Regions from separate parts of the Variovorax multivorans genome, predicted to be linked through region 2. Evidence: predicted binding sites of a transcription regulator. Region 2 holds the regulator's gene; the other holds the start of a gene.
What was found. Region 2 encodes sigma-54, which starts transcription at its own class of promoters, with help from an activator protein. Its sites were predicted from a motif close to TGGCANGNAANCTGCTTT; they were not measured.
Positions count from the first base shown of each region.

Region 1: a site for sigma-54 is predicted at 5,407-5,424, ahead of atzF (allophanate hydrolase). Genes of this name have one in related genera too.

Region 1 covers NZ_JBPJZL010000011.1:159,568-166,932, reverse strand. Annotated here, with positions in the region: gene ACSFCA_RS26650 (response regulator transcription factor) at 1-639, opposite strand, end outside; gene ACSFCA_RS26645 (beta-ketoacyl synthase chain length factor) at 758-1,606, opposite strand; gene ACSFCA_RS26640 (beta-ketoacyl-[acyl-carrier-protein] synthase family protein) at 1,603-2,805, opposite strand; gene ACSFCA_RS26635 (AmpG family muropeptide MFS transporter) at 2,962-4,347, opposite strand; gene ACSFCA_RS26630 (M48 family metallopeptidase) at 4,408-5,262, shown strand; gene atzF (allophanate hydrolase) at 5,453-7,186, shown strand; gene ACSFCA_RS26620 (ABC transporter substrate-binding protein) at 7,199-7,365, shown strand, end outside.
Region 2 covers NZ_JBPJZL010000015.1:34,767-42,131, forward strand. Annotated here, with positions in the region: gene ACSFCA_RS29945 (cytochrome b) at 1-61, shown strand, start outside; gene ACSFCA_RS29950 (YceI family protein) at 61-648, shown strand; gene ACSFCA_RS29955 (YceI family protein) at 713-1,354, shown strand; gene ACSFCA_RS29960 (LysE family translocator) at 1,371-2,015, shown strand; gene ACSFCA_RS29965 (phospholipase D family protein) at 2,026-3,633, opposite strand; gene rpoN (RNA polymerase factor sigma-54) at 3,644-5,245, opposite strand; gene lptB (LPS export ABC transporter ATP-binding protein) at 5,263-6,057, opposite strand; gene lptA (lipopolysaccharide transport periplasmic protein LptA) at 6,054-6,767, opposite strand; gene ACSFCA_RS29985 (thiol:disulfide interchange protein DsbA/DsbL) at 6,923-7,365, opposite strand, start outside.

The DNA of each region.
Region 1 (7,365 bases), on a different contig from region 2:
CGCGCGGATGCGGCCCATGTGCACGTCGATGGAACGGTCGAAGGCTTCGAGCTCGCGGCCGCGCACGGCCTCCATGATCTGGTCGCGCGTGAGCACGCGGCCCGCGCGCTCGGCCATCGCCACCAGCAGGTCGAACTGGTAGGAGGTGAGATCGGCCAGCGCGCCGGCCACCGACACGGTGCGTGCATTGCGGTCGATCTCCAGCGTGCCGAAGCGCATCACCGTGGAGGCTTCGGCCTCGGTGGCGTTCTCGCTGCGGCGGCGCAGCACGGCGCGGATGCGCGCCAGCAGCTCGCGCGGCTCGAAGGGCTTGGGCAGGTAGTCGTCGGCGCCGATTTCGAGGCCGATGATGCGGTCCATCGGGTCGCCCTTGGCCGTCAGCATCAGCACCGACACCTTCGACAGCGGGCCGGGCAGCGCGCGGATGCGGCGGCAGACTTCGAGCCCGTCGGTGTCGGGCAGCATCAGGTCGAGGATCACCAGGTCGGGCGCGTGCTGCTGCAGCTGCTCGAGCCCGGCGGCGCCGTCGCCGGCATGGTTGAACGCGAAGCCCGACTGCGTCAGGTATTCGCCCACCATCTGCGCCAGGCGGGCGTCGTCTTCGATCATCAGGAGTTGGGGGGTGCTCATGCGCTTCATGGTCGTCCACAGGGAGCAAGCAGGCTTGAACGCTCCGTAAAGTTGGGTAAACCTCGAATATCCCTGTCAACCGGCGATGCTGCGAAAAGCATAGCGCCGGGGGCAGGGGGCACGGTACTCAGCCCCGGCTGTGCGGCCTCAGCTGCAGCCGCAGCGACAGCGTGGGAGACAGCGGCAGGTCGATGGGGGCCGAACCGTTGCCATTGTCGATGTGCGCCAGCGATTCGAACAGCGGCAGCGCCTGCGCCATGGGGTTGATTTCGGCGAGCGACTTCGCGGCCTCCGAGCGCGGCGGCGTGGCACTGTTGTTGTCGCTGCTGGCCAGCGACCAGTCCAGCGCCGCCACGGTGCGTTCGGTCGGCTCGCTGGCGATCACCAGCGCCAGCGCCAGCAGGCCGCGGCTGTCGGTGACGGAGGTCAGCGCACCCACCGTGGGCGCGTCGTAGCCCACCAGCAGTACTGGCTCCTGGTCGCAGGCGCATTGCACCGCCGCCTCCAGCAGGCCCGAGGCAAAGCTGTGCTCGTAGGCCGACACAGCATTGCTGGCCGCCATGCAGCCGGTGCCGATGGTCCAGTAGCCCACGGCCGCGTTGTGCACCGAGTTGTGGAACTTGGTGGGCGACAGCATCTTCGGGTCGCCCGCGAGCGTGCTGCACATGTAGTCGTTGATCGACAGGTCGCCGTGCGCCGACGTGAACACGCAGGGCACGTCGGCTGCGTTGCGGCCCGAGCCGGCCAGGGCGGCGGCCGCCACCTCGAGCGCCAGCGCCACGGTGTCGGGCGCGCGGCGGCGTTCGGCCGGAGCCAGCACCTGCGGCGACGGGCGCTTGGCGGGCGGGTCGGACAGCGTGCCTTCGCCGCGGAAAGCGGCGCGCGCGGCCTCCCAGCCGGGCAGCGTGGGCGTCCAGAAGGCGGGGCCTTCGATGTAGAGGGTCGGGGGCGTGGGGGCTTGGTTCATCTCGCTCATGCCGCTTTGCCGAAAACGAGCGAACAGTTGTTGCCGCCGAAGCCGAACGAATTGGTCAGCGCATAGCGCACCTCGCCGCGCGCCGGTTCGAGCCTGATCTGCGGGCCGAAGCCTTCGTCCAGCGTGTGGGTGTTGACGGTGCCCGGCATCACGCCGCGCTCGATGGCCAGCAGGCTGATGACGGCCTCGACGATGCCCGCCGCGCCCAGTGTGTGGCCCATGAAGCCCTTGGTCGAGCTGGCGTGCGTGCGCGCCGGGAAGCGGCGCGCCACCAGCGCGCCCTCGACCTCGTCGTTCTTCTGGCTCGCGGTGCCGTGCATGTTGATGTAGTCGATGGCCTCGGGCGCGAGGCCGGCGCGCGCCAGCGCCTCGTCGAGTGCGCGTTCGGCGCCCAGGCCCTCGGGGTGCGGCGTCGACATGTGGTGCGCGTCGCTCGCCTCGCCGTAGCCCAGCAGGTGCAGCGGCGCGGCATCGGCGCCGGTCTGCACGCGCTCGACCAGCGCGAAGCCAGCGGCCTCGCCGAGGCTGATGCCCTTGCGGGTGGCGTCGAAGGGCCGGCACGGCTCGCTCGACACCAGTTCGAGCGAGTTGAAGCCGAACAGCACGCTGCCGCACAGCGTGTCGGCCCCACCGACCACGGCCGCGTCGGCCAGGCCCAGGCGGATCAGCCGCTCGGCCGAGGCGAACACCTTGGCGCTCGACGAGCAGGCGGTGGAAATGGTTTCGCTCGGGCCGCTGATGCCCAGCACCTGCTGCGTGAACATGGCCAGCGAATGCGGCGTGTGCACCGCGGCGCGGCGCTGGTTCACCGGGAACATGCCCTGCTCGTCGAGCTGGGTGTAGGCCAGCTCGGTCTCGCCGATGCTGGCGGTCGAGGTGCCCAGGATCAGCGCGATGCGCGAGGCGCCGTACTTTTCGCGCGCGGCGGCCACGGCCTCGATGAAGCCGTCGGCATGCAGGCCCAGCCAGGCGAGCCGGTTGTTGCGGCAGTCCCAATGGGCGAGGGATTCGGGCAGGCGGATCTCCTCGAGGCCGTCGACGCGGCCGATCCAGGTGGGCAGCGGTGCATCGCCGAAGTCATTGGCGCGCAGCCCGCTGCGCGACTGCGCGAGCGCGTCGGCCAGCACGTCCTTGCCGACACCGACGGCGGAGGTCGCCGTGTAGGCGCTGATTTGGAGAGGAGAAATTCGGGACGGCACGATCTTGTAGGGGCTTGCTGGCTGGCTCGCGGACGATGGGTGCGCAGGAAGAGGGCGCAGGAGGGAAAGGAGAATGAAAGAAACGAATGTATACCGGCACAGCCTACCAGTTGCGCGGCGCGTGCAGCGTCGGCTGTTTCCTATAGGGCCCAGGCCCTATTGACGGTCCGTGGGGCTTGTGATGGCCGTCATTCGCGAGGCCAGCGCCACCAGCACCAGCACCGGCGCGCCCAAGAGCGCGGTGGCGACGAAGAAGGTGCTGTAGCCGTAGGCATCGACGAAGACGCCTGAATAACCGGCGATGAACTTCGGCAGCAGCAGCATCAGCGAGCTGAACAAGGCGTACTGCGTGGCCGAATAGCTGATGTTCGTGAGGCTCGACAGGTAGGCGATGAAGGCCGCCGAGGCGATGCCGCCGGCCAGGTTGTCGGCCGAGACCACGGCGATCAGCGCCGTCAGGTCGTGCCCGCGCGAGGCCAGCCAGGCAAACAGCAGGTTGCTGGCCGCGCTGAGCACCGCGCCCAGCATCAGCACCCGCATCACGCCCAGGCGCATCGACAGCACGCCGCCCACGAAAGCGCCCACCAGTGTCATGATCACGCCGTAGATCTTGCTGACCGAGGCCACCTCGTCCTTGGTGAAGCCCATGTCCACGTAGAAGGGGTTGGCCATGATGCCCATCACCACGTCGCTGATGCGGTAGATGGCGATCAGCGAAAGGATCAGCATGGCCTGCCATTTGTAGCGGCGGATGAAGTCGGCGAAGGGCTCCACCAGCGCGCTCTGCAGCCATTCGGCGGCATTCTTCGCCTTGGGCAGCACGCGCGGCACCGGTTCGGGCGACAGCAGCACCGTGATCACGCCCACCGCCATCGAGGCCGCCATCACCAGGTAGGCCGTCTTCCAGGCACCGTTCTGGTACGCCGCCGCGCCCGTGACTGCGGCGGCCGGCGCCACCTCGGCCCAGGCCGCGACCCACAGCACGCCCGCGCCGGCCCAGATCATGGCGAGGCGGTAGCCGGTCTGATAGGCCGCCGCCAGCGCGGCCTGCTTGCGCGTTTCGGCCGATTCGATGCGGAAGGCGTCGAGCGCGATGTCTTGCGTGGCCGAGCCGAAGGCCACCAGCAGAGCGCACCAGATCAGCGGCGTGAGTCCCAGCCGCGGGTCGTTCAGCGCCATGCCTATCAGCCCGGCAATGACCACGCACTGCGCCAGCAGCAGCCAGCCGCGCCGGCGCCCCAGCAGTGTGGTCAGCGGCGGCAGCGGCAGCCGGTCGACCAGCGGCGCCCAGACCCACTTGAAGCCGTAGGCCAGGCCGACCCAGCTCAGGTAGCCGATGGTGGTGCGGTCGATGCCCGCTTCGCGCAGTCGGAAACTCAGGGTGCCGAGCACCAGCAGCAGCGGCAGCCCGGCCGAGAAACCCAGCGCCAGCATGCGCAGGGTGGCGGGTTCCAGGTAGACCTTCAGCGCGTCGCGCCAGGGCGGAGAGGGGGTGGTGGGGGTTTCTGCGGGCGAGGCGGACATGAACCCCGGATTGTCCATGAGTGGCGGGGGACATCGGCCAGGGCCTTTGTCTTCATTTGTTCCTATGATCCGCCTCCTATGTGCACACGCTGCGATCGCCCTGTTTCCGCCATCTCTGCCGCTTCTGGGTGGAATCCCCGGCGGGCCTTTCTTCTGGCCGCCGCCGGCGCGGCCCTGAGCGCGCCGGCGCTGGCGCAGGTCGATGTCGGCAACGCCTCGGTGGCGCGCAACCTCGTGCCGGCCGACAGGATCGAGGCGGCCGGCGTGCAGCAATACGGCCAATTGCTCGAACAGGCACGCGCCAAGAATGCGCTCGCGGGCGACAGCAACCCGCAACTGCAGCGCCTGCGCGCCATCGCCAAGCGGCTCATTCCTTTCGCCACGCCGTGGAATTCGCGCGCCCGCGACTGGAAGTGGGAGGTCAACCTGATCGGCAGCAAGCAGATCAACGCCTTCTGCATGCCCGGCGGCAAGATCGCCTTCTTCACCGGCATCCTCGAACAGCTCAAGCTCACCGACGACGAGGTCGCGATGGTCATGGGCCACGAAATGGCCCACGCGCTGCGCGAGCATGCGCGCGCCCGCATGGCCAAGAGCGCGGGCACGGGCGCGGCGCTCTCCATCGGTGCGCAACTGCTCGGCTGGGGCCAGGTGGGCGACCTGGCGGCACGCGCTGGCACGCAGCTCCTCACGCTCAAGTTCAGCCGCAGCGACGAGTCCGAGGCCGATCTCGTGGGGCTCGAACTCGCGGCGCGCGCGGGCTATGACCCGAAGGCTTCTGTGTCGCTCTGGCAGAAGATGGCCGCGGCGTCGAAGAACCAGGGCAGCCTGAACTTTCTTTCGACGCACCCGAGTGGGCCGGATCGCATCACGAAGCTGGAAGCGAACCTGCCGAAGGTCGAGAAGCTCTACCGCGACGCGAAGAAGAGCTGACCTGCATGACTCCCTCTCCCCTGGGGAGAGGACGGGGGTGAGGGCGGCGGCCTCTAGATAAGAGCCGCGCTTCATCGTCCGCACTTGCCCTCACCCCAACCCTCTCCCCGAGGGGAGAGGGAGCCGATCGCAACGCATTTCCGCTGGCACGCCGCTTGCATCTCAACTTGTACACATGTTTGGATGCCTAATGATGGTGCATGAAGAAAACGGAGAAAGCGGATCGCCCGCCGCCGCCTGGATCGCGAAATTCGCGGCCCCCGTGGCGGACGCCGCGGCCGGCAAGGCCCTGGGTTTCGCCCTGCCGCTCGCCGGGCTGAGCTTCGCGGTCAAGGACAACATCGACGTGGCCGGCGCGCCCACCACGGCCGCCTGTCCAGCCTTCGACCGCCTCCCCAAGGCCCACGCAGCAGTGGTGCAGCGCCTGCTCGAAGCCGGTGCATCGCTGGCCGGCAAGACCAACCTCGACCAGTTCGCCTGCGGCCTGAACGGCACGCGCTCGCCGTACGGTGAGGTGCCGAACGCCTTCGACGCGCGATACGTTTCGGGCGGCTCCAGCTCGGGCTCGGCCTATGTGGTGGCGGCCGGCGAGGTCGACTTCGCGCTGGGCACCGACACCGCAGGCTCTGGCCGCGTGCCTGCCGGGCTCAACAACATCGTCGGCCTCAAGCCCTCGCGCGGCCTGCTGAGCACCTTCGGCGTGGTTCCCGCGGCGCAGAGCGCAGATTGCGTTTCGATCTTCGCGCGCACTGTCGCCACCGCGGTCGACGTGCTGCTCGCCGCAGTCGGCCACGACGCGCGCGACCCGTACTCGCGCGACCTGGCCCTGAGCCGCAAGCCGCTGCCCGCGCACTTCCGCTTCGGCGTGCCCGACAGGCTGAGCTTCTTCGGCGACGCCGCCGCCGAACGGGCGTTCAACGACGCGACCGCGCGCCTGCTGGCCATGGGCGGCTCGCCGGTCACCATTTCCTACGCCCCGCTCGCCGAGGCCGCCGCGCTGCTCTATGAAAGCGCGCTGGTCGCCGAACGCTACGCCGCGGTGCGCGAGTTCTTCGATGCGCACGGCGACGAGGTGATCGAGCCCGTGCGCGGCATCCTCGCGAGCGGCCGCAACTACAGTGCTGCCGACGTGTTCGAGGCCCAGACGCGGCTGCGCGCCATCGCTCAACAGGTCGAGCCGATGTGGCGCGACATCGACGTGCTGCTCGTGCCCACCGCGCCCACGCACTACACCCGCGAGCAGATGCGCGCCGACCCTGTGGTGCTCAACCGCAACCTCGGCGCGTACACCAACTTCGTCAACCTGCTCGACTACGCCGCGCTCTCCGTGCCCAGCAGCCTCCGCCCGGACGGCCTGCCCTTCGGCATCACGCTGATCGGCCCCTGCGGCAGCGACCTCGCGCTGGCCGACCTGGGCCAGCGCTACCACCACGCCACCGGGCTCGCGCAAGGCGCGACCGGCGTGCCGCTGCCCGAGCCGCGCGCCATTCCCGGCCTCGCCGCGCCGGACGCCGGCACCCTGCCCATCGCCGTGGTCGGTGCGCATCTCTCGGGCATGCCGCTCAACGCCCAGCTCACCGAGCGCGGCGCCAAGTTGCTGCGTGCCACCACGACCTCGCCCTTCTATCGCCTCTACGCGTTGCCGGGAACCGTGCCGCCTAAGCCCGGCCTGCAGCGTGTGGTCGAAGGCAATGAAGGCGCCGCCATCGCGCTCGAAGTGTGGGCCGTGCCACTGGCGCAGGTCGGCAGCTTTCTCTCCCTCATTCCACCGCCCCTGGGCCTCGGCAGCGTCGAGCTGGCCGATGGCAGCTGGGTGAAAGGCTTCATCTGCGAGGGCCATGCGCTGGCCGGCGCGCAGGACGTGACCTTCCATGGCGGTTGGCGCGCATACGTCGCGAGCCGCGCTACCCCGAGTTCCAACTGACCAGGAGTTCCGATGAGCACCCAAGACAAACCTCCCGCATCGCGTCGCCGACAGCTGCTGCAGGCCGGCGCCGCAGGCCTGGCCGTGCTGGCCGCGCCAGCCATCGTGCGTGCGCAGGGCGCGGTGAAGCTGCGCATCGGCTTCTGGCCAGTGGCCGCCGGCCTGCCGTTCTTCGCCGC
Region 2 (7,365 bases):
CGACCGCGACGGTCTTCTGAAACGCATGTGGCCGGGGCCACGCAAGGAATCTGCTCGATGATGAAGCGCCTGTTTTTCCGCCTCTTGCCGCCGCTCGCGGCGCTGGCCTTCGCCATCGCGTTGCCGGCCGGCGCCGAGCCTGCGGCCGCGAAGCTCGTCGCCGACAAGAGCCAGATCGTCTTCGTCACCAAGCAGATGGGCGTGCCGGTGGAAGGCACGTTCAAGAAGTTCGACGCACACGTCGCCTTCGATCCGAAGAAACCCGAGGGCGGCAGCGTCGCGCTGCAGATCGACACGGCCAGCGCCGGCTTCGGCGTTCCGATGAGCGATGCCGAGCTGCCCAAGCAGTCGTGGTTCGACGCCGCGCATTTCCCGCAGGCGAGCTTCCAGTCGAGCGCCATCAAGGCGCTGGGCGACGGCAAGTTCGAGATGGCGGGCAAGCTCACCATCAAGGGCACGGCCAAGTACGTGACGGTGCCCGTCAGCATCGCAGCGGCCGGCGGCAACTACGCGGTGGCCACCGGAAGCTTTACGATCCAGCGGCTCGACTACAAGGTGGGCGACGGCGAATGGACCGACACATCGATGGTCGGCAACGAGGTGCAGGTGCGCTTCAAGTTCACGCTCGCGGGCCTCGGGCCGCTGTGAACCGCCTGGCCGATCCGCCTTCTTCCATCCGTTTTTCTCTTTCATGATCCACACCACCACCGCCATGAAAAAGCTTCTTCTCGCCATGGCCCTGTCGGCGTCCGCCGCGTTCACCGGTGCCAGCGCACAGGAACAACAGCCATCGGGGTTCGCGCCAGCCGTGGCCGCAAAGCCCACGGGCGGACCGGTGAAAAACGCCAACTACGTCGTCGACCCGACGCACACCTTCGTGATGTACGAAATGGGCCATTACGGCACCACCACCAACCGCGGGCGCTTCAGCACCAAGGACGGCTCGGTGCAGATCGACGGCACCGGCGCCAGCGGCAAGGTCGACATCACGATGGACATCAGCTCCATCAACACCGGCGTCGACCTGCTCAACCGCCACGTGCAGAGCAAGGACTTCTTCAACGTGGCGGAGTTTCCGACCGGCCGCTTCGTGGCCGAGCGCATCGACTTCAGCGGCGACAAGGTGGTCGACGTGCCCGGCACGCTCACGCTGATGGGCCAGACCAAACCGGTGACGCTGAAGGCCGTGCGCTTCAACTGCTACCTGAGCCCGCTGATCAACCGCCAGGTGTGCGGCGGCGACTTCGAGACCACGGTGGAGCGCAGCGACTGGGGCATCACCTGGGGGCTGAACTTCGGCTTCGAGAACAAGGTGAAGCTGCTGGTGCAGGTCGAAGCGGTCAACGTGCAGTGACACGGGAGGCAAGGCCATGATGGACACCACCCTTTCCCTGCTCGGCATCGCCGGCGCCATGACTGTGGGCGCGATGAGCCCCGGCCCAAGTTTCGTGATGGTGGCCCGCACCGCCGTGAGCTCTCGCGCCGACGGACTGGCTGCCGCGTTGGGCATGGGCGCTGGCGGGCTGGTCTTCGCGATCGCCGCGCTGGCCGGGCTGCAGGCGGCGTTCCTGGCCGTGCCGACGCTGTACGTGGCCATCAAGGGCCTGGGCGGCGCCTACCTCGTCTACCTGAGCATCCGGATATGGAGCGGCGCGCGCCAGCCGCTGGCGGTGACGCAGGAAACGGGCGCCTCGCCGCGCCAGCAGGGCCGCAGCGGCCACACCTTCCTGCTGGGCCTGGCCACGCAGGTCAGCAACCCGAAGACTGCCGTGGTCTACGCCAGCATCTTCGCGGCCTTCCTGCCGCGCGAGGTGCCGCTGGTGCTGGCACTGGCGGTGCCGGCAGTCATCTTCTGCATCGAGACGGGGTGGTACGCCATCGTCGCTCTCGCACTGTCCTCGGCGGCGCCGCGTTCGGCCTACCTGCGCTACAAGGTCTGGATCGACCGCGCAGCCGGCGGCGTGATGGGCTTGCTGGGACTGCGGCTCGTGTGGTCGGCCGTACGCGGCACCTGAAGGGCCTACGCTACAACAGGCTCTCCGGCGTCAGCGGCGCCAGAATCTCGAGCATGGTCCGGTCCCAGAAGCCGGAGTCGGGCTCCTCGGTCAGCACGGTGAGCTTGCCGGCATCGTCGCTGACCCATTCGATGCGCGACTCGTTGCTGCCCTCGGCAAAGCGCAGCCGGTACGCACCCTGCTGCTTGAGCACGTCGATGAGCTTCAGCGCCTGCTGCGCCATCTCGGGGCTGCGAATGAAGAGGCCTATCTCGGTGTTGTACGTCTCCGAGCGCGGGTCGAAATTCATCGAGCCGACGAAAAGAATGCGCCGGTCGATCACCGCCGACTTGGCGTGCAGCCTGCCTACCGAAGTGCCGAACAGGCCGAGTCGCACGCTGCGCCGGGTGCGGGTGGAACTCAGCTCGTAGAGGTCGGCGCCGAGCTTGAGCATGTCGGGCCGGTAGCGGCGGTAGGCGGTGTGCACCAGCGGCTCGTCGGTGGCGGCCAGCGAATTGGTGACCACGCTGATCTTCACGTTGCGGCCCCGGATCTCGCGCATCACCTCCAACCCCGAGGCGCCCGGAATGAGGTAGGGCGAGACGATGGTCACCTCGGAGCGCGCGCGGCGCATCTGCTCGACCACGTTGTAGCGCACGCTGTCGACGTCCAGCAACGGCACGCCGCCGTAGGAGGCGGTCTTGCCGATCACGCGCTCGGGCGAATCGGCGTAGGCCTCTGCGGTGGCCCAGATCAGGCCGAGCTTGCCGGCGTTCAGGTCTTCCGCCATCGGGCTGTAGCCGAGCAGGTCGTTGGGCGCGGGCGGCGGCGGCGGTGGCGTGGTGTCGGGGCCGGTGGCGACGTCGAAGCGCTTCTGCAGTTCCTCGCGCGACAGGTCGCTGGCCACCACCGACTGGACCGGCCGCACGTAGATGCTGTTCCAGTACTGGTCGAACAGGCTGCCCAGCCGCGGGATCAGCGCGCCGGTGACGAAGGTGTCGAGGTCGAGGAAGTTCTCGCCCGCGGTGCGCCTGAAGTACTGGTTGCCGATGTTTCGCCCGCCCGCCACCGCCATCGCGCCGTCGGCAATGAACAGCTTGTTGTGCATGCGGCGGTTGACGCGGCTGAAGTCGAAGAGCGAGGCGCTGAAGCGCTTCAGCAGGCTGCCGCGCCCGGCCGGGAACGGGTTGAACAGCCGCAGCTCCACGTTGGGCGTGGCGGCGAGGCCGAGCAGCAGCTCGTCCTCGCCGGAGGTGTAGAGGTCGTCCATCAACAGCCGCACGCGCACGCCGCGCAGTGCGGCATCGCGCAGGGTGCGCATCAGGTAGCGGCCGGTCTCGTCGTTCTCGATCTGGTAGTACTGCACGTCGAGCGTGCGCTGCGCGCGGCGGGCCAGCTGGATGCGGGTATCGAAGGCGAAGTCGCCGCCGGGCATCAGGCGAAAGCCGCTCAGGTCGGGGTCGGGCTGCGAGGCCAGCGCGATCTTTCCGAGAGCGGTGTCGGCCGACACGGTCATGGCCTTGGTGGGCGGGCGCGGTGCCTCGTCGGGCAATGTGGCGCAGCCTGCGAACAGCAAGACCGCCGCCATGACGAAAACCCAATGCCCACAACGCGACAGCGACAGCAGGCGACGGGTCATCGGCGTCTTTCTACAGGGCCTTGCGAAGGTTGGCGGGCGCAATGCGCAGCGCCTCGCGGTACTTGGCCACGGTGCGACGCGCGCACTCGATGCCCTGCTCTTTCAGCATCTCGGAGATCTGGCTGTCCGACAGCGGCTTCTTGATGCTCTCCGAGCTGACGAACTGCTTGATCAGCGCGCGCACCGCGGTGCTCGATGCATTGCCGCCGGTCTCGGTGCCCAGCGCCGAGCCGAAGAAGTACTTGAGCTCGACCGTGCCGAAGGGCGTGGCCATGTACTTGGCGGTGGTCACGCGCGAGATGGTCGATTCGTGCAGGCCCAGCTCGTCGGCGATCTCGCGCAGCACCAGCGGACGCATCGCAAGCTCGCCGTGCACGAAGTAGCTCTTCTGCCGCTCGACGATCGCGTTGCTCACGCGCAGGATGGTGTCGAAGCGCTGCTGGATGTTCTTGATGAACCAGCGCGCTTCCTGCAGCCGCTGCGACAGCGCCTGGCTGCCTTCGCCCTTGTGCGACTTGAGTGCGCCGGCGTAGATGTCGTGCACGCGCAGGCGCGGCATCACCTCGGGGTTCAGCATAACGCGGAACTTCACGTTGGTGCCGCGGCCCGTCTTGGTGACTATGACGTCGGGAATGACGATGTTGCGCTCGACGTCGACGAAGCGCCGGCCCGGCTTGGGCTCGAGCCGCGCAATGATCTGCAGCGCCGAGCGCACCAGTTCCTCGTTGCTGCGGGTGAGCGTGGCCAGGCGCTTGAAGTCGCGGCGCGCGAGCAGCTCCATTGGCTGCTTGCAGATGGCAATGGCGATCTTGCGGACCAGCTCTTCTTCGTCGGTCTCGTCCTCGCGGGCCAGGGCGCGCAGCTGGATGCCCAGGCATTCGCCGAGGTCGCGCGCGCCGACGCCGGCCGGCTCCAGGCTCTGCAGCAGGCCGAGCGCCACCTGAAAGTGATGCACGAGGTCGTCGAACTGGTCGTTGTCGTCGCCGGCCAGGCCCGAGGCCAGTGCGGGCAGCGAGTCTTCGAGGTAGCCGTCGTCGTTGAGCGATTCGATGAGAAAGCGCAGCGCGGCGCTGTCGTTTTCGTTCAGCCGCAGGCTCAGCGCCTGGCGGTGCAGGAAGGACTGCAGCGATTCCTGGCTGCGCGCGAGTTCGGTGGCGTCGGCGCGTTCGTCATCACCCAGGTTGTTCTGGCGCGCGGGCGCGTCGCTGCCCCATTCGCTGTCGTCGGGCGCCATGTCGACGGTGCCGTCGCCTTCCCAGTCGGGCTCGCGCTCGGTGATTTCGGCGGCGGGGCCGTCGGTGTCGGCCGTGGTGGTGGTGCTTGTTTCGGTGGAAGCAGTGGACGCGCTGGCGGCGGGGGAAGCGAAGTCGCTCTCGCCGTCGCCGCTATCGCCGCCGTCGTCGCGCGGCACCGGGGCATCGGCCGTGTCGAGCCCGAATTCCTCGCGCGCCGCTTCTTCAGCCGTGCGCTCGAGGAACGGGTTCTCGTCGAGCATCTGCTCCACCTCCTGGCTCAGTTCGAGCGTGGAGAGTTGAAGCAGCCTGATCGACTGCTGCAGCTGTGGCGTCAACGCCAGATGCTGCGAAACGCGAAGGGATAGCCCTTGCTTCATGGGAACCGCCCCCGCCCTTACATGCGGAAGTGTTCGCCCAAGTACACCCTGCGTACCTCGGCGTTGTCGACGATCTCCGAGGGTGTGCCTTGTGCCAGCACATGCCCGTCGCTGATGATGAAAGCGTGATCGCAGATGCCCAGCGTTTCACGCACGTTGTGGTCGGTGATGAGCACGCCGATGCCGCGCTCCTTCAGGAAACTGATGATCCGCTGGATTTCGATCACGGCGATCGGGTCGATGCCGGCGAAGGGCTCGTCCAGCAGGATGAAGCGCGGCTGCGTGGCCAGCGCACGCGCAATTTCGACGCGGCGGCGCTCGCCGCCCGACAGCGCGAGCGCGGGCGAATCGCGCAGGTGGTCGACGCGCAGGTCGGCCAGCAGTTCGGCCAGGCGCTCGTCCATGTGCTGCTTCGACAGCGGCGCCATCTTGCCGTTCTCGTCGGGCTCGCTCTGGAGCTCGAGCACGGCGCGCACGTTTTCCTCGACCGTGAGCTTGCGGAAGATCGAGGCTTCCTGCGGCAGGTAGCTCAGGCCCATGCGGGCGCGGCGGTGAATGGGCATGTGGGCGATGGGCTCGCCGTCGATGCTGATGTCGCCCGCGTCGGCGCGCACCAGCCCCACGATCATGTAGAACGAGGTGGTCTTGCCCGCGCCGTTCGGCCCGAGCAGCCCGACGACTTCGCCCTTCTGCACGTCGAGCGAGACGTCTTTCACGACCGTGCGGCTGCCATAGCTCTTCTTCAGGCCGCGCGCGATCAGGCGGCTGCCCGGTGCGCCGTTGGCGTCCTGCGTTCCAGCGGTTTCGATCACTTGCGGGTTTCTCCCTGGTCACTGAGCGTGGTGCTCGGGCGCAGGCCCTTGCCGGGTGCGGGCGTGGGCGCCGGCGGCGCCGCCTTCGCACCGGCCGGGGCCGAGGCACCGGCCGCCGGTGCGGTGGCGGCCTTGGGGGTCAGGATGGTCTTGACGCGCCCGCCCGGGGTGGACGCGTTGACGGCGGTGTTCGGCGGCACGGTGGAACCGTTGACCGTGTAGGTGTCGTTGCTCTGGTCGTAGACGATCAGCGCGCCCTGGCTTTCGTCGTTCGGCGTGGCGCCGAGCAGGCGGCGCATGGTGGCGTTGCGGATGAACTTGACGTTGTCGGCACGGCTGTCGTACTCGATGACTTCCGATTCGCCCTCGATCCACTCGTCGGGCGCGTTGCGCTTCTGCTTGTAGTAGGCCCGCTTGCCCGGAGCCGCCGTGACCACGCCGTACTGGTAGCCCTCGGGGTCCTGGCGTACATCCATGCGTGCGCCACGGATGATGATCGTGCCCTTCGTAACGAGCACGTTACCGGTGAACACGCTGGTCTGCTTCAGGTCGTCGTAACGCATCGAGTCCGACTCGATGTTCATCGGCTTGGTGCGGTCGGCGGTTTCGGCCAGTGCGCCCGAGGCAAGGCCGGCCAGCAACAGCGCGCCGACAGCCAGGCGGCCGATGCGACGGAAGAAGGGAGTGGTGGGGTGAGAGTGCAATGTCATAGAGGCACGAAACTTGCTCGGCATTGTATGCGGCTGATTGCGTCAGCCCCGCACGCACAGATGAAAAAGCCCGCCGATGCGGGCTTGACTTTCTTCCTGGATTCCTCTCAGGAACACCGCGGAACCGGCTCCGCCGGTCCGCGATCTTGGGGGGGTCAGCCCTTCTTTGCTTCGCCGATCAAGTAGTTCACGACCTGAAGCACTTTGGTCATGTTGCCGGCGGTTTCGCCGTCCACATACCAGCGGCCGGCCACGGCCATTGCCGGCACGCCAGCCACCTTGTAGGCGTCGGTCATTTGCGAGGCGCGCTTGGCCTTGCTGGCCACGCCGAACGAGGTGAAGACTTCCTTGAACTTGGCGCCGTCCAGGCCGTTCGCGGCGGCCCAGGCAATGATGTTGGCGTCGCCGTTCACGTTCTGGCGCTGCGCGTGGATCGCGTTGAACACCTTCGGCTGATATTCGTCGACCTTGCCCATGGCCTCGAGCGCGTAGTACAGGCGCTGCTTGGCTTCGACGTCGTTGCCCACGAAAGGCACAGGGATGCGGCGGAAGGCGACTTCCTTGGGCACGGTCTTGATCCAGGCTTCCAGCGCCGGCT